DNA from 4 places in the Paraneptunicella aestuarii genome. Region 3 is predicted to be linked to each of the others. Evidence: predicted binding sites of a transcription regulator. Region 3 holds the regulator's gene; each other region holds the start of a gene.

Region 1 (6,154 bases), 390 kb from region 3:
ACTCAATATGGAACGAACTGATAACCACAACTTCTGTCGGGTTAACAATGTTAGCCATTGCCGGGTTAACTTCCGAGTCAAGATACTCAAAAGAGACATCCATGACCGGTCCCCAAGCTTCTTTGTAATCCTCAAAGATAATCTTGAGTAGCATCTGAATAATACGGCGTTCCGTTGGCGTAAATTCACGGCCTTCAATCTTGGCGTGATAACGTCCATCACCACCAAAGAAGTTATCCACCAGAATAAACACCAAACGCGCCTCCATGGTGATTAGTCCTGTACCTTTGAGAGGTCTGAATCTCACCATGTTTAAACTGGTTGGAACAAAAAGCGTATGAATGTATTCACCGAATTTAATCATCTGGATGCCGTTAATCGACACCTCAGCAGAACGGCGCATCATATTGAACAGACTCACCCGCATATGACGAGCAAAACGTTCGTTGACCATCTCCAGGGTAGGCATTCGCCCACGCACGATACGGTCTTGAGAAGAGAAATCATATTCCAGTGCCGAAGAACTCGACTCCGACTCGTCGATATCCTCTTCATCGACCTCATCGACCCCATGGAGCAGGGCATCAATTTCGTCTTGTGAAAGTAAATCGCTCACGTTGCGCCTCTATTCTCTGTTACTGCATAACAAAACCAGTAAACAGTACATTCTCAACGACATCTTTACTGGCAATTTCCTGCATCGCCTTTTGCACTTCACGCAAAGACTGATCACGCATTGCCACTTTACCAACTTCAGTTACCAGGTCATCAGCACTGGAAGTGCTAAACACTCGCAGCAATGTACCCTCGATCATTGGAATATGCATTTTGGCCAGTTCTTCGTTATCCGAACCTCTAACCATCAATTGTACTTTAATCTGTACCAACCTATCTCTACCTGCGCCGGGCACGTTAAAGATAAATGGTCGTGGCATTGCAACATAAAGCGCAGTGCCAACATTCGCCCCCTGAGCACCTGGGACAGCCCCACCTTGCCCAGCATTTTGAGGCATTGCCTCAGGTACAGGTTCACTACCACCTAAAAAGAAAAATGCACCACCACCAGCAACAACAAGAACAGCAACAATAATGATGATCAACATCATCTTGTTCTTCTTGCCACCACCGTCTTCCATTTCTAATTCTTCATCTGCCATGCTTATCTCGCTAGCTATTAACTTAACTCAACAACTGTATGGGCATCAAAAACCAGCTAAAACTTAAGCAACAGCCCACAAATTCTTGTCTCGGGTGTAGCATTATTGCTGTTTAGACTAACCTCGCCAAGCAATAATTCCACTCTTCATAATTATCCCTTTTCATTATGAATTGTAGGCGTTCCTCAATCAATCTTGTTACTTTTCATCTGAAACAAAGCAACAGTTCACAAATTTGACGCTCATTTCATCAGGCAAAATAATCAATGCCATTTACCGAGCCATTAACCATCCGCACGGTTTGTTGTTCAACAAACTCTTCTTCCACTTCATTGCCTGAGCCGCCTGAGCCACCAGCAAACTGTCCATTTGCATTTTCAGCATCCTGCTGTTTAGATTCTTGCTCAACAGAAGACTGTCCCAATTGAATACCCTGCTCGTCCAATAACTCTTTTAATCTTGGTGCAGCATGCTCCAACGCTTCTCGGGCTTGTTGAGTCTGAACCACAAAGTTAACCGTTGCAGCTTCACCCGACATATTTACCTTGATCTTCATGGTGCCTAAATCCGGTGGATCCAAGCGAATATCGGCTGTCATATTCTTCTGATTAACCATCAACTGCACTTTGTCAGCCAGGTTCTGGGGAGCATCAGGTTTATGAATGTTAACCGTTCTATCCATCTGATTAGCGGCCTGTTGACGAGCACTTTCCAACTGAGCCACATTCGCCTCTTTGGCATTAGCAGCCGAAACCGACTTAGCCATTTCCGCATTTCCTGCTTTCTGATCGACTAACTGAGCAGCCATATCCATCGTGCTGTTAGTGCTAGCAAGGACTTGCTGTAATTTCGCCTGATCCATCGCTGCTGATGAGTTATCCCCTGTCGCGGCCGCCACAGCATCTTTCACCACTTGCCCTAAATCATTGCCTGATTGCTGCCCTTGCTGTGCTTGAGACTTCAACTCTTCAACCCCCGCCTTAAGCTTATCGACAAAGGTTTCTTTCACCTCAGCAGATACTGATTCCTTAGGCAGTACCTGATTTGCAATATGCTCTGCGGCTTTTTGCAACTGTGTCGGATCTGCATTGACTAATTTATCTAGCAGAGGATCATCGGTTTTAATTTCAGCGTCCGCTTGTACTGTCTGCTCACCTGCCACATTGCTCATCAAATGTGTCAAAAATTTGGAATCTATCTGTAACCAGTCCTTGCCAGTTAATTCTTTCAATGGTGAATCCTGCAACTCAGGATTTTGTGTCAAAAACTGATCGATCATAGCATCCAGCTGCAGCAACTCTTCTTCAGATACGTCGTCTTTCTGTGACAGTGAATCAATCATTGCCAGAATCTCTTGCAATGACTCATTGCTGATACTTTGTTCATCTGTGGGCATGTCAGTAATCAATTCAATATCAGAAACACCTTCTTTCAGCGCATCGCTTTGAACTGCATCAAATTGACCATTCAATAATTTATCCAGCTCACCCTGCATATCGGTTTCAACAGCCACATCAGCCTTAACACCATCACTTTCCAACTCCGCTTTGTCGGATCCCTGACCGTGTAACTTGTCGAGCATAGCCAACCAATCAAAATGCGTTGCTGCTTCTTGTACCAATTCGCTTTGCGCTTCGTCAGGCTCAGCAGATTGCTGCGCATTATCCTGTTGTCCTTCAGCAGAGTCATTCTGGGCAGACTCACCTTCCGCTTTTACTGAATCTTGTTGATCTTGTGATGTTGATGCTTGCTCATCGGTTGTCGCTTCTTTCTTAGCAACCGAATCACCAGGATCATTAGCATTCTTTTGCTGGGCAACGGCTTCAGATTGCTCTGTCTGTTTGGCTGACTGTTGAGTAGCTGCCGTATTTTCTACCGAATTGGAAGCCTTTTCAGAACCCTGAACGCTTTTGGTGCTATTACTATTCTTGTAGGCAGGGGGAGGCGTTGTCTTCTCTGCTGCATGACTACGCTCCAACATAGAAGCAAAGTCTTGGCCTTTCCCGGAATATGATGGTTGTTCGGAGCTCCCAGAAGCAATACCTATTTGAACATTTGAGGCAATGTCTGTCTTTTTAGCGGCAAGTTGTTGCATCATTGGTCGCAATCCTCATTTAATTCCTAATTCGATTAACGAGCTAACTCATTAATATTATTATATTTTTAACTTTAGCCTTCATCATTCCGGCAATAAAACCGGATGATTTCAGCCTAACAGGCAATGGTTATTGCCTAATTACAGCTTCAATACAAAAGCTCAGCAAAAACTGTTCCAATTTTGAACAATAGCAACAAATAACTTCATTATTGTTGTCTTCTAACGTCGCTTATCGGGCCTTACGTATAAATTTCTGTAGTGCAATCTCATCCATCATTGCCTGTTCAATCCGAGCTTCTTTCGCCATCGCAATCTGTTTCTTTTTATCCAGCAACATTTCTATCGCTTTACGCTTTTGTTGTTGCTTTAACCACAGACTTTTCCGTTGCTCAGCAGCCAGTACCGCGTTGTGAATAACCTGTCTTTGTTGCTCACAGGCGCGATCCAATTTGCTAATAAAACCTTGATGCTGATTAAAAGACCTGGCTTCCAGTCCTGTTTCCCTGCCTTTTTTCTGGATTTGACGAAAATACTCCAAGCGATAATTTTCCAGTCCTTGCAACTTGGTGCGGTTTTGATTCACAAACAGCATTGCCTTTTGGTAATCCATCGCCGCTTTGTCTTCTTTTTCCTGCTCCCATTGAGCCAGCATAACAAGTTGAGCTTTTGCCATAACCTAGCCTCCCTGGCGCATTGCCTGAGTCAACTTAACCATTTCCTGCAAACTTTCATCGTAAGGAATAATCTCTTTCATTTTTTGTTGCAGGAATTTATTAATGATTGGTTCGGCCTTTATAGCCAGGTCAATTCGAGGATCCGTTCCCTTGGAATAAGCTCCAATACTGATTAAGTCTCTATTTTGCTGATACGTGGAATACACCTGCTTTAATGCTCTGGCAGTATCCATATGCTGATCACTCACCACCATTGGCATAACACGGCTAATTGATGCTTCTACATCAATGGCAGGAAAATGGCCTGAATCAGCCAATGAACGCGCTAAAACAATATGCCCGTCCAGAATCGCCCTGGCAGAATCAGCAATAGGATCTTGAAGGTCATCGCCTTCTGTTAGCACGGTATAAAATGCGGTAATCGAGCCCTGATTCTCAGCGCCATTTCCAGCACGTTCAACCAATGCAGGTAAACGGGCAAAAACCGAAGGCGGATAGCCCTTGGTCGCTGGAGGCTCACCGACAGCCAGTGCAATTTCACGCTGTGCCATGGCATAACGTGTCAACGAATCAATAAGTAACAGTACATTCATGCCTTGATCACGAAAATACTCGGCAATGCTCACCGCCGTTTCGCAACCTTTTAAGCGCATTAAAGGAGAAGTATCTGCGGGTGCAGCGACAACGACAGATTTCTGACGTTCTTCCTCGCCCAAGATATCCTGAATGAATTCCTTAACCTCTCGACCACGTTCGCCAACCAGACCCACAACTACAACATCCGCCGTTGTACCTCGGGTCATCATGCCAAGTAGCACGCTCTTACCCACACCACTACCGGCAAACAAGCCCATACGTTGGCCTACACCCACCGTGATCATGGAATTAATAGCGCGCACACCAACATCCAGAGGTTGCTTTATTGGTTTACGAATAAGGGGATTCATGGGAGGACGGGTAAGAGGAACGCGTTTGTTTGTTTTAATAGCGCCCAAGCCATCTAAAGGTTGACCGTTACCGTCAACAACACGGCCTAACAACTCCATACCTACAGGGATGCCTTCCTGACGACTTAGCGGCATTACCCGAGAACCAGGAACAATACCTTTTACCGCTTCGGTAGGCATGAGATAGGTAATGGATTCAGCGAAACCGACCACTTCAGCTTCAATTTCACCGTCAATAGTTTGAACCAGACATTGACTACCAACAGGCAGTTGGCAGCCTACCGCTTCGAGCGTCAAGCCCACTCCACGTACAAGTTTGCCCGAGGCAACGCTCACTGATTGCGGAACTTGAGTTTGTAATTCTCTGACTTTATTCAGGAAATCCATAGCGCACTTTTCTATTGGTTGTTCTTGGTTGAGACTCAACGGATCAGAGACAAGCGCGTTATGACAATGCCATTATTCCGACACTTGCTCAGACGATAATCCTTGCTCTTGCAAGAATCTGTCCAACACGTCACGACAACGTCTTTCAACAGTGACATCAACCGCATTGTTGTCGGTCATAATGTCGCAGCCACCACGCGAAAGTTCAGGCGCTTCCACGAATATCCAATTGTGGCGCTCAATGTCTTCATCTGAAAACTGTGTTTTCACTAACTCAATATCTTCCGGATGCATACGAATTTGGTAGGCGTTCTCTCGAATGGGAAGGACTTTCAAACCGTCGGCTAATGCCTGAAAAATAATATCTGAATTGGTTTTAACTTCATGGCGAACCACAGATCTTGCCAAGCTTACAGAAAGCGCCACCAATTCTTTTTGCAGTTCACGTTCCATTGATGCAATCGGATTGTGTAGTGTGGTCATTAGCTGTTGCCAAATAGCCACTTGCTCAGCAATTTCGCTTTGTCCTTGTTCTAATCCTTCCGCATGACCCGCTTCCAGACCTTGTTGATGACCTTCCTGCTGACCTTTTTCTAATCCTTCCTGATACCCCTTTTCCATGCCTTCCTGCTGCCCCTGGGAAAAACCTTCCTCATAGGCTGCACGGCGAATTTCTTCAATTTCTTCGGCAGTAGGAGGAAGAATAACCACTTCCTCCTCGGGGGGTTCATACTTCCATTCCTCTGTACGGTTCAAGGCATTGGTCTGATGTGTGCCCTTATATAGCTTTTTATCGACAATAGGGAGTTCCCAAGATTTGGCTTCTTCAGCCAATTGTTCATCCAAGGTTCTTGCGGTTATCATTATTTACCCCAAATTTAAGGAATCAGC
Region 2 (6,154 bases), 390 kb from region 3:
GTCAGGGCCCTTTATTCCGGTAAACTGCGGTGCTATTCCGGGAGAGTTATTGGAAAGTGAATTATTTGGTCATGAAAAGGGCGCATTTACCGGAGCGGTGAGTTCTCGTAAAGGTCGCTTTGAATTGGCTCAAGGCGGTACATTATTCCTGGATGAGATTGGTGATATGCCACTGCAAATGCAGGTAAAACTGCTGAGGGTACTTCAGGAACGTACTTATGAGCGTGTCGGTGGTACTAAGCCAATTGAATGCGATGTTCGTATTATTGCGGCGACACATAGAAATCTGGAATCCATGATTTCGTCCGGCGATTTTCGAGAAGACCTGTATTATCGCTTGAATGTGTTTCCTATCGAAAATCCTTCGTTGCGTGAACGCAAAGAGGATATTCCCTTATTGCTGCAAGAGATCATCTCTCGATTTGAAGTGCGAGAAGGTAAATCTGTGAAGTTTACCGAAGAAGCCCTCAATTCTTTGATGGAGCACAAGTGGGCAGGTAATGTACGTGAATTGTCCAATCTGGTTGAACGTATGGTTATTCTGTGCCCGAATCAGGTTGTTAATGTGCAAGATTTACCACCCAAATATCAGCATGTTGAATTTGCTGAATATCAACCCGAATACCCTGATGAATTATTGGAAAGGGAAGCGTTAAACTCGCTGTTCGGTGATTTTGATGATGACAGCGACGATAGTTCTGATGTAGAAGAACAATTTAATGTAGAGTCTTCTGGTTCTGAAGGGATGGCTCTCAGCATACCTGAACCGGGTTCCATAACATTGCCGGAAGAAGGGATGAATCTGAAAGATTATTTGTCGAATCTGGAAATCGACATGATCACCAAAGCATTGGATCAACATGATTGGGTTGTTGCTCGTACAGCAGAGTTCTTGGGCATGAGAAGAACAACGCTGGTGGAAAAAATGCGTAAATACAATATCTCCAAGTAGGCGATATTTTTAGCTTATTGAACCTCATGCTTCATGAATCAAAACAAGGCGCTCATATTGATAATAAGAGCGCCTTGCCAAAAAACTGGCGCTGTAATTCGCACTTTAAAAATACTCTAATGCATTGAAATAAAACAATAATTAATATTGGCACGGTATCTGCTTTGCACTCACTGTTATTAATTTGACGCGAGGTGGCTATGCAGGTTAACGTGCAGGTCAATATGCAGTCCAATAGTCTGCAAACATCTGAACATCGACATGTAGATCGACAAGAACATCTACAGCACTCCGGAATACCGATTGCTGGTAGTGATCAACAGATTTCATCTGAATCTGTGTCTATGCCATTGATCGCCAAGGGACGTCGAAGCCGTAAAGATGCAAAAAATAGCTCAGCACCTTTTAGCTCCCCGCGTTGTATGAAACATATTCTGGATGTTATGCCCGCTGGTGTGGTGTTGGTTGACGGTCAAGGTATCGTTCGGCAAGCAAACGCTGTTGCGGAAGATATGTTGGGAGAACCACTTGAAGGTGAGTTGTGGCGTACCATTATTGCTCGTTCATTTCGTCCAAGAAAAGATGATGGTCATGAGATCTCATTGCATGATGGACGCCGAGTCAAACTATCTATCTCGCCTCTGGAAGAAGAACCCGGCCAGCTGATTTTGTTAACTGACTTAACCGAAACCCGATTGCTGCAACAACGCGTTAGCCATATGCAACGCCTGTCTTCTTTAGGCAAGATGGTTGCGTCATTGGCACATCAACTTAGAACGCCGTTATCGGCAGCAACATTGTATGCAGCCAATCTATTGAATCCGACCATTGGATTTGACGCCAGAGAGCAGTTTTGTAAAAAACTACAGTCACGTTTGAAAGATTTAGAAAGCCAAATTAACGACATGCTGCTTTTCGCCAAAAGTGGAGAAGAGCAGGTTGTCAGTGAAGTGTCGTTACAGTCGTTGATGAACGAAGTTTATGCTGGTTCGGAAGCCATGCTAATGACTAAAGGATGCAGTTTGGTGATGGATGTTCCTGAGCCAGATTTGATCATTCTTGGTAATAAGACCGCGTTGGCAAGTGCGCTGCAAAACCTGATTCATAACAGCCTGCAACATTCTCCCGAAGGCGAACCGATTCGCTTTATTGCGCAGCGTAATCCAGATAACCCGAGCGATGTTGATGTATTTATCGTTGATTCCGGTACTGGCATCGACGAAGACAAAATGGCGCATATTTTTGAGCCTTTCTTCACCACGCGTTCTCAGGGAACCGGATTGGGGTTGGCTGTGGTTAAATCAGTGGCTCAGGCGCACAAAGGCCATGTTTCCGTGCGCAATCAGAATGCGGGTGGGGCTTGTATTGGAATGCACCTACCTATTCACCGGGTATGCGAAGAGTCACTCGAAGACAATATACCTATTCACAAAAATTCACAGAGTTCTCCTGCTCTAGCGATGAGGAGCTAAGATCATGTTAAAAGCAAATGTCATGTTAGTTGAAGACGATCCAGGTTTACGAGAAGCCTTGACCGATACCTTAATCCTTGGGGGATATGATGTGTTAGCCTGCGACAGCGCAGAGATGGCTCTGGCAAGATTGCAGGATTCTCATATTGATATCGTTGTTAGCGACATTCAGCTTGGCGGCATCACAGGATTAAACCTGCTGCAGAGCATTAAAACCAAGTTTCCGAACTTACCCATTCTATTAATGACGGCTTATGCCACTATCGATGACGCCGTTTTCGCTATGCGGGAAGGCGCGACCGATTATCTGGCAAAACCATTCTCGCCAGAAGTATTGCTCAACATTGTTGGGCGTTATGCACCGGCGAGAAAAATGGAAGCGTATGCGCCCGTTGTGGGTGATAAATCCAGTAAGCAGCTATTAGAGTTGGCGTCTAAAGTGGCGAAATCCGATGCAACCGTCATGGTGTTAGGGCCAAGTGGTTCAGGTAAAGAGGTCTTGGCTCGCTATATTCATGACCAGTCAAACCGTCACGACGAAGCTTTTGTGGCGATTAACTGTGCTGCTATTCCCGAGAATATGCTGGAAGCCACTTTATTTGGTTATGAAAAAGGCGCTTTCACAGGAGCTTTACAAGCTTGCCCTGGAAAATTTGAACAGGCTCAGGGCGGAACGATTTTATTAGATGAAATAACTGAAATGGATCTGGCTTTGCAGGCGAAGCTACTGCGTGTGTTGCAGGAACGTGAAGTCGAACGACTAGGGAGTCGTAAAACCATTGCCCTTGATCTACGCGTTATCGCGACCAGTAACCGTGATTTGCGTCAGGCTGTGCAAGAAGGGAAATTCCGCGAAGATTTATATTATCGCTTGAATGTGTTCCCGCTTACCTGGCTACCTTTGGCACAGCGTCCTGACGATATTGTGCCTTTGGCGAAGCACATGATAGAGCGCCACGCCAAGCAACAAGGCGTTGCTATTCCGGTATTGTCTGCATCAGCACGCAATAAACTGGCTCAATATCAATGGCCGGGTAATGTTCGAGAATTGGAAAATGTCATCCAGCGTTCTTTGATTCTGTGCAATGGGCATCAAATTGAAGCAACCGATTTAATGATCGATTCTATTATGACGGAAGCGCCAGCAGATATTCAGGATGATATTGAAGAAACTCAAACCGCCAGTGTGTTGGGTAACGAGCTACGTCAGCAAGAGCATCAAATTATTTTGGATACATTAGCTTCTTGTCATGGTAGTCGTAAAAAAGTGGCTGAGAAGCTAGGCATTAGCCCGAGAACACTCAGGTACAAACTGGCAAAAATGCGAGAAATGGGGATTGAGTTTCCTGCATAGATTTCCTTCCAAATAGGTTAAATGTCCAGTGCATTACTGCACTGGCTTTCGCCTGTAAAAAGACATCGTCAATTATTCCACTCTGAAAAGTGTCAGTTAACATACTGATATTTAACTAATTTTAATTTGGCACGCCAATTGCTTTGTTCTAGGTAACTAGTCAACAAATTGATGTTGTGTCAATTATTAGTCACCCTGAGGAGGGGATAACGATGGACATTAAAGCACAAGCTTTATTCAGTGAAATGCAAACCATGGCTGCTCAAGCCCAAATTGGCTTGCCTGAAGCACCATCTATTCAAGTAAACCCTGCCAGCAAAAACTTTTCTGATATGTTGGCCGATGCTGTAAATAACGTGAACAGTATGCAAATAGATTCACGTAATCAGCAGATGGCTTTCGAGATGGGTGACAAGAGCTTAAGCCTGGCAGACGTCATGGTGGCAAAAGAAAAATCCGGCATCGCTTTTGAAGCAACCGTTCAGGTGCGTAATAAAGTGATGGAAGCCTATAAACAAATCATGAACATGCCGGTGTAACGGAAGGGGTGAACTGTGGCTGAAGCAACTGGAACCGAATTAGCTGTAACATCTGGTGTCGATTCATTGGACTCAGATCTAAATACAGAGCAAAAATCCGGGTTTATGGAGGCCTTGGGCAGTGTCGATATGCTACGTCAAATCGTGCTGGTTATTGCCTTGGTAATTTGTGTCGCTATTGCAATCTTCATTGTGATTTGGGCACAGGAACCTGACTACCGTCCTTTGGCGAAAATGCCAACGGAAGAATTGATTGAAACCCTGGATTATCTGGATCAAAACGAAATTCCTTACCGCCTCGAAGGTAACACTATTTATGTTACTGAAGATCAATTCCGTGATATCCGCTTGGGTTTAACTCGTCAAGGTATCAATCAGGATCCTAAAGCGGGTGATGAAATCATCATGCAGGATATGGGCTTCGGTGTAAGCCAACGCGTTGAAAAGGAGCGTTTGAAGCACGCCAGAGAACAGCAAATCTCGCGCACCATTGAAGAAATGTCTTCCGTTTCTCGCGCTAAAGTTCTACTTGCATTACCTAAAGAGAACGTGTTCGCACGTCGTGAAAAGCAGGGCAGTGCAACGGTTGTTATTACCATGCGCCGCGGTTCTATCTTATCCGGTGAAGAAGTGGATGCGGTTGTGGATATTGTGGCTTCTGCCGTACAAGGTTTGGAACCAAGCCGCGTTACTGTTACAGACAATAATGGACGCCTGTTGAATTCAGGTTCACAAGATTCTCTTTCTGCTCGTTCACGTAAAGAATATGAAATTGAAAAGCAACGTGAAAAAGAATATCTGGAAAAGATCGACTCTATTCTTATTCCTGTTTTGGGCATGGAGAATTACACGGCTCAAGTTGATGTGACCATGGATTTCACTTCTGTTGAGCAAACCCAGAAGCGTTATAACCCTGATTTACCAGCCGTTCGTAGTGAAATGACCATGGAAAATAACACGGTAGGTAGCGTTGTTGCTGGTATCCCTGGTGCGTTGACCAATCAGCCGCCGCTGGACTCTACTATTCCTCAACAGGCAACGGGTTCAAACTCTACACGTTCTACTCCGGGCAGTTCACGCAAAGAAGCGACTCGTAATTATGAATTAGACACGACTATCAGTCATACTAAACAACAGACTGGCGTAATCCGTCGCTTGAGTGTTTCCGTTGCGGTTGATTACCTGTCAACAACTGATGCTGAAGGCAATCCTACTGCGCAGCCGCGCTCACAGGAAGAATTGTTGAATTTGCGTCGCTTGTTGCAAGGTGGCATTGGTTTTGACGTCACTCGTGGCGATTCTCTTGAAGTGGTCAGCATTCCATTCAGTCGAGTGGATGACTCTGACATGATTAAGCAGGAAATCTGGGAGCAAGCATGGTTTATGCGCGCAGTTAAGTGGGCTGTCGGTGGTTTGGTTATCATTGTATTGATGCTGGCTATCGTGAAACCAATGTTGAAACGCTTGCTGTACCCTGAAGATACAACAGAAGCTGATGAATACAGCATGGATGAAGGCTTGGATCTGGGTGACGAGACCATTAGTATGCTATCTCAAGAGTTTGACGAAGGTCAGGTTGGCTTCTCCCCAGATGGTTCTCTAATGTTGCCAGACCTGCATAAAGACGAAGACGTATTAAAAGTAGTACGCGCCTTGGTTGCTAACGAGCCTGAACTGTCTGCACAGGTAGTTCGTGGCTGGATGATGATGGATGAATAACAATGGCTACTAAAATCGCAAAAATAGAAACTTTAGACGGTGCTCCAACTTACGATGTCAGTAAGCTGGAGGGGGTCGAAAAGGCTGCGATTCTTCTGCTCAGTTTGTCAGAAGAAGA
Region 3 (6,154 bases):
GGAAGGTACTTTATACGAAGATAATCGTATTCAGCTGGAAAACAATGTACTGATTAAAACCTTGAATGACGAAGGTTTTGTGCAGCAGATTGAAACCAGTTTTATAGAAATAAATTTAACTGACAAGACCATGACATCCAATGAACCAGTGATCATTACCGGTCAGGATTATGTTATTCATAGCAATGGATTTGTCGCTAACTTATTAACCAGAAAGTTTGAGTTAATTGATCATGTTCAAACCGTATTTAACCCTAAAGCGGTTAACTAATATGTCATGTAAGCGAATGGCTAAAATGGCATTGGTATGTGCCGTAGCGGTCGGTTGCATTAGTTTGGTGCAAGCCGACAGTCAGGATTTTAAACTGCCGATTACGGTTGATTCAAAATCCCAGTTTGTCGATGGTAAAAGCAAGACATCTATCTTTAAAGAAGACGTTCATATCTCTCAGGGCTCATTGAAAATTGACGCTGAGGAAGTGGAAGTGAATGCTTCTCAAGGTGAAGGCAAAGAAGTTTTTATTGCTCGTGGTAATCCTGCTATTTACAGCCAAACCATGGACGATGGTTCTGACATTCGCGCCGTTGCCAATGAGATCCGATATCAAGTATCAAACCGCACGTTAACCTTAACAGGCGATGCAGAGCTACATCAAAACAGCAGCATGGTAAAAGGTAACTCCATCACTTTTAATCTCGATAAGCAGCAGCTATCAGCCGAAGGCCAAAACGGTGAAGAAGGTCGAGTTGTTACGGTTTTCCGTCCAGAAGCCGCGAAGAAAAAGGGAGAAGACAAAAAATAATGTCTACCTTATGCGCCACGCATCTCGCCAAGTCATATAAATCCAGACAAGTTGTTCGGGACGTTTCTATTGAAGTCAGTGCTGGGCAGATCGTTGGCTTACTGGGTCCTAACGGGGCGGGTAAAACGACCACTTTTTACATGATTGTAGGCTTGGTTCCATTAGACCAAGGGCAGATATTCATTGATCAGCAAGACCTGACACTACAACCTATGCATATTCGTGCGCGCCATGGTATTGGTTATTTGCCGCAAGAAGCCTCGATTTTTCGAAAATTGACCGTATATCAGAATTTAATGGCGATATTGCAAACGCGCAAAGAATTGAGTGATGAGCAACGTGAACAAGAAGCCGATGACTTGTTGGATGAGTTCAATATTGGACACATTCGTAACAATTTAGGTATGAGTCTGTCGGGCGGCGAGCGTCGTCGGGTTGAAATTGCCCGAGCTCTGGCTGCGAATCCTCGATTTATATTATTGGATGAGCCTTTCGCTGGAGTTGACCCGATTTCGGTAAATGATATAAAGAAGATTATTCAACATTTAAAAGAGCGTGGCATTGGTGTTTTAATCACCGACCACAATGTAAGAGAAACGCTGGATGTTTGTGAACATGCTTACATTGTGAGCCATGGTCAAGTTATCGCCGAAGGAAACGCAGAATTGATTTTAAACAATCAACAGGTCAGAGATGTATACCTGGGCGAACAATTCACGTTATAGTTAAACAATTGGAAGAAGCGGATAACAAAGCCTCGCAACGACCGAAAATATAAGCACCCAATATAGATGAAACCATCATTACAGCTTAAGTTCAGTCAACAATTAACGATGACGCCACAATTGCAGCAGGCAATTCGATTGCTGCAATTGTCTACGCTTGATTTACGTCAGGAGATACAGGAAGCGTTAGATGCTAATCCTTTGTTGGAAATTGAAGAGCATGACCACAATAGCTCTGACAACGAAAATGATTTCGACAGCCAGTTAGAAAAATTAAATGGTGATGATTATCCTGATACATCATCAGATTCAATGGATACCTCTGATGTACTGGAAAGTGCATCAATGCCTGACGAGTTGCCAGTAGACAGCACTTGGGACGAATATTACAGTGCGTCTTCAGCTCCCGCACCTTCTCCTATTTCCAGCGGCAGTGACGATGATTATGTCTATCAGGGAGAAACGGTCGATTCCATTCAGGATCATCTGCTGTGGCAAATGCGCTTAACCCCTTTCTCTGAAACTGACGAAGCTATTGCCATTGCTATTATTGATGCGGTTGATGATTCCGGATATTTAAAGATTTCCAGCGAAGAAATACTTCAGGGTTTAGACTTGGAAGATGTAGAGCTGGAAGAAGTGGAATGTGTTCGTAAACGTATTCAATGGTTCGATCCTGTTGGATGTGCGTCTCATACACCACAAGAATGCTTATTGGTTCAGCTATCACAATTTAAAGATGACACGCCTTGGCTGAAAGAAGCGCGTGACATTCTGAAAAATTTTTCAGACCTGTTAATGAGCAAAGACTTCCGCACATTAATGCGTAAGGCTAAGCTGAAAGAAGAGCAACTTCGTGAAGTGCTGCGGTTATTACAGACGTTAAATCCGCATCCCGGCAGTGAAATTAATCCCCAACAGCCGGATTACATTATTCCTGATGTATCGGTAAGTAAGAAAAACGGACGTTGGATGGTAGAATTAAACCCTGATAGCGTGCCAAAGCTGAATATTAATCAGCAATATGCTGCGATGAGTAAAAGTGCCAAAAGCAGCAATGATAGCCAGTTTATTCGCAATCATGTGCAAGAAGCGCGCTGGTTTATCAAAAGTATTGAAAGTCGCAATGAAACCTTGTTGAAAGTAGCCAATTGTATCGTTCAACAGCAACAAGGATTTTTTGAACATGGGCCTGAAATGATGAAGCCTATGGTGTTAAATGATGTGGCTGAAATGGTAGATATGCATGAGTCAACAATTTCCCGGGTTACGACCCAGAAATATATGCATACTCCCAGAGGTATCTTTGAGTTGAAGTATTTTTTTAGTAGCCATGTTGCTACTGAGAATGGCGGAGAATGCTCTTCAACCGCTATTCGTGCATTGATTAAAAAGCTGGTGGCTGCCGAGAATCAGGCTAAACCACTCAGCGATAGCAAGATTGCCGAATTGTTGGCCGACCAAGGTATTATGGTGGCTCGGCGAACAATCGCAAAATACCGGGAATCGCTCTCGATCCCTCCGTCTAACCAACGTAAGAGCTTGTTATAGGCTCGTTCCCAAAAAAGGAAGACGATCATGCAAATTAATCTAACTGGTCATCACGTAGAAATTACCGACGCATTACGCGACTATGTTGATAATAAATTTACTAAATTGGAGCGTCACTTCGATCATATTAATAATGTTCACGTGATCCTGAATGTAGAGAAGCTAAGTCAGAAAGCAGAAGCTAAACTACATATTGATGGCGGTGAAATCTTCGCGGCATCTGAACATGAAGATATGTATGCTGCTATTGATTCTTTGATTGATAAACTGGATCGCCAGGTTATTAAATACAAAGAGAAACTTAAAAAGCACTAATTAGAGCTTAAAGCAGTACCAGAAAAATGGATATTAAAGACATCCTTGCACCCAACGGCATTAAACGTGCCATTGGGTGCTCAAGTAAAAAGCGAATCCTTGAACTTTTGAGTCTGTTAGCCGCAGATGTGTCTGATGAAATAGACTCAGAGGAAGTTCTCACCAGTTTATTGAGTAGAGAACGCATGGGAAGTACGGGCATTGGGCATGGCATTGCACTTCCTCATGGACGTTTGCCCGGTTTGCTAAAACCTATCGCTTTAATTATTACCTGTCAGGATGGAATAGAGTTTGACGCTATCGACAATCAACCTGTTGATATTTTCTTTGCGATTCTGGTTCCAGAAAACGATACCACCGACCATCTCAAAATCCTCTCAGCGATTGCCAATAAACTCAACGATCGAGACATTGTTCGTAAGTTACGTAAAGCTGAGTCAGAACAAGCTTTGTATGAGGCTTTGGTATGAAACTGATTATCATCAGTGGTCACTCAGGTTCAGGAAAGACCATCGTGCTCAGAGCGTTGGAAGATCTGGGCTACTACTGTGTCGATAATATTCCGGTAAACTTGCTGCCAACCCTCACCCATACGGTTGAAAATGAGTATGAAGAAGTGGCGGTGAGCATTGATGTTAGAAACATTCCCAAAGATCCTGACGAACTGAACGAAATTCTTGATTACTTACCCACTAATTGGGAAGTGACCGTTGTCTTCCTTGATTCCAGTGACGATGTGCTATTGAAGCGCTTTAGTGAAACTCGTCGTCTGCATCCGCTTTCGAAACAAAAAATGTCTCTTACTGAGGCGATAAAAGCTGAGCGTAGAGTGCTTGCTCCAATCGCTGAGCGTGCTGATTTGTATATTGATACCGACAAGCTATCGGTTCATCAATTGGCAGAATTAGTGCGAGAGCGCATTTTGGGCAAGAAAAGCTCAAGATTAGTGTTGGTATTTGAATCTTTTGGCTTCAAGCACGGTATTCCTAAAGATGCCGATTATGTGTTTGATGCCCGTTTTTTACCCAACCCTCATTGGGAACCTGAACTTAAGCCATTAACCGGCCTTGACTCACCTGTTCAGGTGTTTCTTGGTTCTCAACCAATCGTTGCCAAATTTGTCTGGCAAATCCAAAGTTTAATTGCGACCTGGTTACCGCATTTGGAACGCAATAATCGCAGCTATGTTACTGTCGCCGTTGGTTGCACTGGTGGTCAACACCGTTCGGTATATGTCGTCGAAATGTTAGCTAATGTATTTAAAGCCTCTCATCCAGATGTACAAGTGAGACACCGCGAATTAAGCAGTTAATGCCAATCTACCCTGTAAGATTGAAGTGAGTGAGTGTATGAGACTGGAAAAGAATCTTGTTATTGTAAATAAACTGGGCTTACATGCTCGCGCTGCAACGCAGCTTGTTAAAGTCGCCCAACAGTTTAAAGCTGAAATCACCCTGATACAGGGAGACAAAACTGCTTCTGCCGCCAGTGTTTTGGGCCTGATGATGCTGGAAAGCTATCAGGGTAAAGAAGTGACGGTCGTGTCGGAAGGTGAAGATGCTGAAATGGCTTTAGCTGCGATTGAAGAGCTCATTACGGCAAAATTCAACGAAGAAGAATAACACCCGTACCTTTCTTGCTACACTTGTTATAGACTATACGGCTATAAGAGCAGGTTAAGCAGACCTAACCAACAAACGAATTAGTCAGATAAAACAAAACGTTGGCGAAGTCATACTATCGTCATCTGAATAATAATAATGAATTCATTACTCAGGTTTCTCATATCGGTTTTATCACATAATTAAACCTGAACTTCCACAAGGGATGACATGGCAGAAGCACTCGAAAGACAACATGTTGCCGAACAGCTAGAGTCGATTAATCAGGCTCTTGGCAGTGGTATGTATGTTCATGTCCGTAAGATGCTTCAACATATGGCTCCTGCTGATGTTGCCCTGCTTCTGGAAGCCTCCCCAATTAAAAGCCGTGCGGTGCTATGGCAACTCCTCGATCCTGATTTTCACGGTGACGTATTAGAAGAACTTTCGGAAGATGTACGTAACGGCATCATCCGAACCATGGTTCCAGATAAGCTGGCCGAAGCGCTGGAAGACATGGATACCGATGACCTTGCAGAACTGCTGAATGGTCTACCCGATAAGGTGGTGCAAGATGTTTTGCGCCGCATGGATACCCAGGATCGTGTTCGCGCTGAGCAAGCCCTCTCTTATGGTGAAGGAACTGCTGGCTTCATCATGAACACCGACACCATTACGCTGCGTCCGGAAGTCACAATCGACGTTATTTTACGTTATTTGCGGTTGAAGCGTGAAATTCCGGAAGGCACAGATACTCTCTATGTGACTAACCGTCATGACAAGTTGATTGGCACAATCTCTTTGCCGCGCTTATTGACCAGTGCTCCAGACAGCACGGTTGATGAAGTGATGGACGAAGAGCCACTGACCATTCCTGTAGATATGGTTGAAGGCGAGATTGCCAAACTGTTTGAACGCCACAACTGGATATCGGCACCGGTTGTGAATGAATCTGGCATTCTGGTCGGGCGTATTACCATTGACGACGTGGTTGATATCATCCGTGAAGACGCGGAGCACTCCATGATGAGTATGGCGGGTTTGGATGACGAGGAAGATACCTTCGCTCCCGTGGTTAAAAGTACCAAACGCCGTTCAGTATGGCTGGGGGTTAACCTTATTACTGCGATTATGGCCGCCGCTGTTAGCAACATGTTTG
Region 4 (6,154 bases), 1.3 Mb from region 3:
CTTTCTTTCCATTGTGTATTACCCGCCTGAGTCAAACCTTGCTCGTTAGCAAAACGAACCAGCGCAACTCGAGTAATCGGTGTGGAAGTACCATTCGAGAAGGTTGCACGAACCAAACCGTCAGGGCCGATATCGATACCAGTCAATCGACCTACTGGCAAACCATTTTGCTCCAGTGACGTTACCTCAAAGTTAGAAGCAAACTGAGTCGGTTCATCTGGTGTTGCGTTCGCGGCATCCAATGCAAAGTCCAAAGTAATTTGTTGCGTAGTAGATGCACCATTATTGATAGGTGGATTACCTAATGGCATGGTCACTACGTCACCTGTAGGTTGAAATGTACCTTGTGAGTTTTGAATACCCGTGAAGTCACCACCTGGGCTAAATACCATTCTGAACGCAGGAATACCTGGCGCGGAAAAGGTTGTCCCAACCGTATTTGCAGCGATGGCACCAGCAAAGCCGGTTCCGGTGTCATCGGTGATTTCGATAGGCGTATTATCTACTTCAACCGTAACCAACCATTCGTTAGTCGCGCCCGCATCCTTCATGAAGTAATACGTCATTACGTGTGAATCACCTAGCGAGTCATAAATGGTCACTGAGGTAGATGCATTGAAAGTTAACGGATCCGCCGGATTAAATAACAATGGATCAACACCATTAACACCCGCCGGCAAGTTCATTCTCATATCAACAGCAGAAGTTGGTGTTGGAGAGCCAGATGAATCCGGAATACGTACCGGTGTTGCGGTACTTAATGCAACTGATGCTGATGTACCATCGGCGTTTACCGGGAATCCCAATAGGTTGTCACCATTGGAATTAACAACAAAGTTGTCGTCATTCAGTTTGAATTGGCCTGCTCGAGTAAAAGAGAAATCTCGAGATGTTTGCTCAGGAACCGTGGCAAAAAAGCCGTTTCCGGTAACCGCCAAATCCAAGGCATTGTTCGTGAACTGCAAGCTACCTTGTGAGAACTGTTGCGCGACTTCATTAGTCAACACACCGTCACCCACTTTAGTTCTGCCGCCCGACAATAATGATGCAGCAAATACATCGCCAAACTCGGCTCGAGATTCTTTAAAACCAACCGTATTAACGTTCGCAATGTTATTGGCTGTAGTATCCAAATCTTTCTGAGCAGCAGAAACTCCACTCAGTGCTATATTAAAGGACATTCGTATTCTCCTCTTGGATTTTTATCAACCGCCGACCCGTATAACATCAGCAAGTTTAATATTCTGATCACCCGCTAAATTCAGGATGACACCATCAGTTCCACTGCCAGTCAGACTCACGCTTGTAACTCGGCGGTTAATGCCAAATTGCAATGCTTCGTCCTGACCATTCACTGTTCCCTGTATTTTTATTTTGTAATCGCCAGGGGGAACGAGATATCCATTGTTATCTGTACCATCCCAGCCAAAATCGATACTGCCAGCATATTGGTTGCCGACATCAATATTGCGGATAACCTGCCCGGCCTGATCTTCAATGATAATTTGCACATCTTTCATATCATCAGCGGCAACCGCAGATCCTGTTACCTGAGCTTCCATCACCACATCCAGTGACTGGTTTTGCCCACCCACAGTGCCATTGGCTTCAATGATATATTTTCCGCGAGGCAAGAAGTTGCCGTAGTCGTCAGTACCATCCCAACCAAATGAGATATTACCCGCGCTCTGTGAACCGCCTTCAATCGTTCTGACCACCTGACCATATTCATCAGTTATTTGAATCTGCAGGTTTTCTACATCTGTTTCAGCAACGATCGCTCCATACACATTGCCTTCTTTCCAAGTTGTACCTGAATCGGCATTAACCAGAACTTCCTGGCCAATCAAGCTACTTGCCTGAAGAGCCTGATTCGAGTTCATGGACTGAGCAAAAGCATCAAATTTATCATTCAGCCTGGATAAGCTGTCTGCCATTGTGAAACTCGTCATCTGGGCAACCATTTGATCATTGTCTACCGGTTTGGTGGGATCCTGATTCGACAATTGCTCAGTTAACATGGCGAAGAAGTCTTCCTGCGATAGTTGTGAATTACTATTATCAGCAACCGGAACAGCATCTTCAGAGGGCCAGTATAGCCCTGTATCTAAACCACTTATGCTAGACATTATTTACCCCTAACGACCTTGACCGAGCATCAGAACACGACTAAAAATTCGCTTGGTTGTATCGGCAACCTGAACATTGGTTTCATAGCTTTTTGACGCTGACATCATGTCTGCCATTTCCTCAACGATGTTAACGTTAGGCTTGTAGATGTAGCCATTTTCATCAGCCATTGGGTGACCCGGTGAATACTCAACCTGCAAAGGCTTCTGACTTTCAACCACACCCAACACCTCAACACCAGTCCCTCTCGTTTGATCCTGATTGGCTTGATCCAATGCAGCAGCAAAAACCGGGTGACGCGCCTTGTATGTTTGATCGTAACTACTGCTGACACTATTCGCGTTTGCCACATTACTGGCTGTTGTATTCAAGCGAACATTTTCTGCATGCATTCCTGTAGCAGCGATATTCATTACATTAAACAGGCTCATGATTAGTGCCCTCCACCTACATTATTTGCCTAAGGCAAAGTCAAAAAACTCTTCGATACCCACCATCATTGGCAGTACCAGCTCGGCAATGATTGCCGCTTATGATGCTTTTTTATTGGAGAAAGCAAACTCCGTACCAATACAAAAAATACCGTTCAAAAAGACTTACTCGCTTATGACTGACCGCCAGTGAGAGCCTTCTTAAAACCTTTAAATTTGCCATCAAGAAACTGCAAGCTGGCTTGGTAACGCAGGCCGTTGTCCAAAAACATATTTCTTTCTTTTTGAACTTCTACGTTATTGCCATCACCTGTATCAGGTTGATTCGTTTCTCTAAACTGAATTTCGCGAGGAAGCGCACTGCTGCTAGCAGACAAGTGTTTTTCGTTTGTTCTGGTCAGGTTGTGCTGCTGCCCATAAGTTGCACTCCTCATTGCTTCCTGAAAATTAATATCTCGCGCTTTGTATCCGGGAGTATTGGCATTAGCGAGGTTTCCAGCAATAACCTCCATGCGGTCATTACGCACGTTAACAGCCCGTTGATGAAAAGCAGTCAGCCTATCTAAACTAATCGCCATTGCTTTACTCCCCTTTGAAATATCTAAAACGAAATTTTTGAAACCGCAGTATGTTTAAAACTAAAGCGTCAAAAATTTATTCAGTTAATGCCAGAATCTGGCTTTGTTGTGACTTTGTCGGATCAAAGCAAACTTGATGCCAAGAATGGGATAGCAAAACAAAAAAAAGGATAGTATTTATATTGAAAGCCTTATAAATAAAGGCTTAAAAGAGAAATGAACTAACAACAAAAACGCTAAATTGGCGCTTTAAAAAAGGAGAGTGATACTCTCCTTTTCAATACACAAAACTACTTCTTGGAGTAATACAATCCAGGCGGGCAACGTATTAAATTGAAGTCGTTTGACAACCCAGACATAGATTCAGAAGCGCCAAGAAATAAAGCCCCTTCGTGGTTTAGTGTCGAGGCGATACGAGACAATATTGTTGATTTCATTTCTGATGAAAAATAAATCAACACATTACGGCAAAACACGATATCAAAACGCCCAAGGGATGAAATAGGATCCAGCAAATTCAACGAACGAAAACTCACCATACGCTTGAGTTCGCTTTTCACCGCCAACACCCCGTCACCCACCGAGTCAAAAAACTGACGCTTACGTTCTTCTGATAAGCCACGAGACAATGACAGGCTATCATAGGCACCTTCTTTACATCTATTCAGCATCTCAGATGAAATATCGGTTCCCAAAATTTGTACTCCGCCAGGAAAGGCACTTGGATAACGACGCTGAAATTCCAACACTGTCATTGCCAGAGAATAGGGTTCCTGTCCGGAAGAACAAGCGGCGCTCCAAATTTTCAGAGGCTGTTTGCGATCCTTAAACTTTGGAAAGATTTCTTCGGCTAAGAGCTGAAAAGGGTAACTATCACGAAACCATAGGGTTTCGTTCGTGGTCATCGCATCAACCACTTCATCAACCAATCCTTTGCATTTTTCATTGACCACTTCATCAACGACATCAGAAAGGTTGATATAACCATGCTTACGCATTAATGGTGAAAGACGACTGCGCACCAAATACTGCTTGTTTTCTCCAAGCACAATACCACAGCGTCGCTCCAGAAAATCTCTAAAGCGCACATAATCGCCATCACAAATCTGTTTATCTGGCACTACGTAAGATTCCTATAAAAAGCTTAATGCCAACAGCGAAGAACACACCGCTTTCAACAAATAGACAGGGTAAGCACCCGGACAGGTGCTTACAAACTTACAACTCATATGAGCGAAAACGAATTCCTAACAGCCTAAAGCATAGACGTATTAGCTAGCATCCATCCACTTTTGAACTGATGCAGCCAATTCATCGGGGTGAAATTTAGCAATAAAGTCGTCTGCACCGACCTTTTGAACCATTGCCTGATTGAAGACGCCACTCAACGACGTATGCAATATTACATGAAGTTTAGCTAACTCAGGCGTACTTTTAATTTCAGCGGTTAAGGTGTAACCATCCATCTCTGGCATTTCAATATCTGAAACCAAAACAGCAACTTTATCTGTTATATCTCCAGTTTCAGATGCGATCTCTTTTAATCTGACCAACGCTTCCCTTCCATCTTTAGCCATCTCAATATCCATACCCAAGCTAGACAATGCCTTTTTAACCTGGCTACGGGCAACAGATGAATCGTCTGCAATAAAGATGATCTTACCGCGAGGGTTTTCTACATGGATATTTTCAGCAAACTTTTGACTCACTTCAGCGTTAGCTGGAGAGATTTCATTCAGAATTTTTTCAACATCCAGAATTTCGATAAGTTCTTTATCAACTTCTGTCACTGCCGTTAGATAACTAGCCTTCCCCGTACCTTCCGGTGGAGGCATTATGGATTCCCAGTTGATATTAATGATACGTTCAACCGATGAAACCAAAAATCCTTGAACCGTTCTGTTGTATTCAGCAATAACAATAAATGCGTTACTAATATCCTGTATCGCTCTTCCCCCTGTTGCCAGGCTCATATCGATAACAGAAATGGTTTGTCCACGAATATGCGCAACACCACGAATCAATGAATTTGATTTGGGAATGCTGGTTAACTGTGGACACTGCAATACTTCTCGCACCTTGAATACATTGATTCCATAGCGCTGTTTGCCTTGTAGCTTGAATAGCAATAATTCAAGTCGGTTTTGGCCTACCAATTGGGTGCGTTGATTTACTGAGTCTAATATTCCAGCCATAAATTCCTCGATTCGAGTCAAACAGGCGCAAAACTTGCAAACAAAACTTTAATAGCCTTTGTTGGTGAATAAAGTTTTGCATACTGCCTGAATATTGACGTTATCAATATTTCGTAAGTTGCCTTATACAAAAGCATAGCCAACTTGAAGACAAACGAACATGAAAAATATACCTGAGATGATGAAAATATTAAAATATTCCTTACTCGGTCTTGCGTTAGCGGTTCAAGGTCACAGTGTTGCACAAGAAAATCCTTCGCATCAACTTGTTGTTGAGGCTGCAGAATCCTTTGTTCGCAACAATATTCCCCAAACGGATGACTCAATTATTACCGTTGAAGCTAATAGCATCGATCCCAGGTTAAATATTCCAGTGTGTCCATTACCATTAGAGGTTTCTAATAGCTCAGGCACACTCATGCAAAGCAATGTCACTGTAAAAGTAAGTTGTCCAAGTAACAATTGGTTCATTTATACAGTAGTTAATGTTAACGAAGTTCAACCTGTGGTAGTTCCTAATACCGCATTATCTCCAGGAAGTGTGTTAACAGCCGATGATTTAGATGTTGTACAGGTTGATAAGAAGCGCTTGCGGGGAAGTACCTACACTAGTGTAGAATCCTTGATTGGCGCGCGCTTGAAACGACGCAGTCGGCCAAATCAACCGATCACTCCAAACATGCTGTGCTTTGTTTGCAAAGGGGACTCTATTGTTATTATGGCGGAAGTATCAGGTATGAAAATAAAAACTTCCGGAATAGCTGAACAAGATGGCAATATTGGTGATACAATCCTCGTTAAGAACCGCCGCTCCAAGAAG

The links. The regulator sigma-54, encoded in region 3, starts transcription at its own class of promoters, with help from an activator protein. The targets are predictions, from matches to a motif close to GTTGGCACGNNNNTNGNNT.
Region 1: a site for sigma-54 is predicted at 3,282-3,300, ahead of KIH87_RS15880 (flagellar hook-length control protein FliK). Genes of this name have one in related genera too.
Region 2: a site for sigma-54 is predicted at 3,904-3,922, ahead of fliE (flagellar hook-basal body complex protein FliE). Genes of this name have one in related genera too.
Region 4: a site for sigma-54 is predicted at 3,265-3,283, ahead of flgB (flagellar basal body rod protein FlgB). Genes of this name have one in related genera too.

The regions. Positions count from the first base shown of each region.
Region 1 is NZ_CP074570.1:4,104,093-4,110,246, forward strand. It holds gene fliM (flagellar motor switch protein FliM) at 1-616, opposite strand, end outside; gene fliL (flagellar basal body-associated protein FliL) at 636-1,157, opposite strand; gene KIH87_RS15880 (flagellar hook-length control protein FliK) at 1,408-3,255, opposite strand; gene fliJ (flagellar export protein FliJ) at 3,485-3,928, opposite strand; gene fliI (flagellar protein export ATPase FliI) at 3,932-5,263, opposite strand; gene fliH (flagellar assembly protein FliH) at 5,336-6,127, opposite strand.
Region 2 is NZ_CP074570.1:4,111,184-4,117,337, reverse strand. It holds gene KIH87_RS15925 (sigma-54 dependent transcriptional regulator) at 1-952, shown strand, start outside; gene KIH87_RS15920 (sensor histidine kinase) at 1,153-2,424, shown strand; gene KIH87_RS15915 (sigma-54-dependent transcriptional regulator) at 2,429-3,778, shown strand; gene fliE (flagellar hook-basal body complex protein FliE) at 3,991-4,317, shown strand; gene fliF (flagellar basal-body MS-ring/collar protein FliF) at 4,333-6,036, shown strand; gene fliG (flagellar motor switch protein FliG) at 6,039-6,154, shown strand, end outside.
Region 3 is NZ_CP074570.1:4,496,343-4,502,496, reverse strand. It holds gene lptC (LPS export ABC transporter periplasmic protein LptC) at 1-271, shown strand, start outside; gene lptA (lipopolysaccharide transport periplasmic protein LptA) at 288-803, shown strand; gene lptB (LPS export ABC transporter ATP-binding protein) at 803-1,528, shown strand; gene KIH87_RS17525 (RNA polymerase factor sigma-54) at 1,595-3,079, shown strand; gene hpf (ribosome hibernation promoting factor) at 3,107-3,394, shown strand; gene ptsN (PTS IIA-like nitrogen regulatory protein PtsN) at 3,421-3,864, shown strand; gene rapZ (RNase adapter RapZ) at 3,861-4,706, shown strand; gene KIH87_RS17505 (HPr family phosphocarrier protein) at 4,744-5,016, shown strand; gene mgtE (magnesium transporter) at 5,227-6,154, shown strand, end outside.
Region 4 is NZ_CP074570.1:900,130-906,283, reverse strand. It holds gene flgE (flagellar hook protein FlgE) at 1-1,181, opposite strand, end outside; gene KIH87_RS03700 (FlgD immunoglobulin-like domain containing protein) at 1,206-2,129, opposite strand; gene flgC (flagellar basal body rod protein FlgC) at 2,139-2,561, opposite strand; gene flgB (flagellar basal body rod protein FlgB) at 2,735-3,139, opposite strand; gene KIH87_RS03685 (CheR family methyltransferase) at 3,430-4,260, opposite strand; gene KIH87_RS03680 (chemotaxis protein CheV) at 4,411-5,334, opposite strand; gene flgA (flagellar basal body P-ring formation chaperone FlgA) at 5,495-6,154, shown strand, end outside.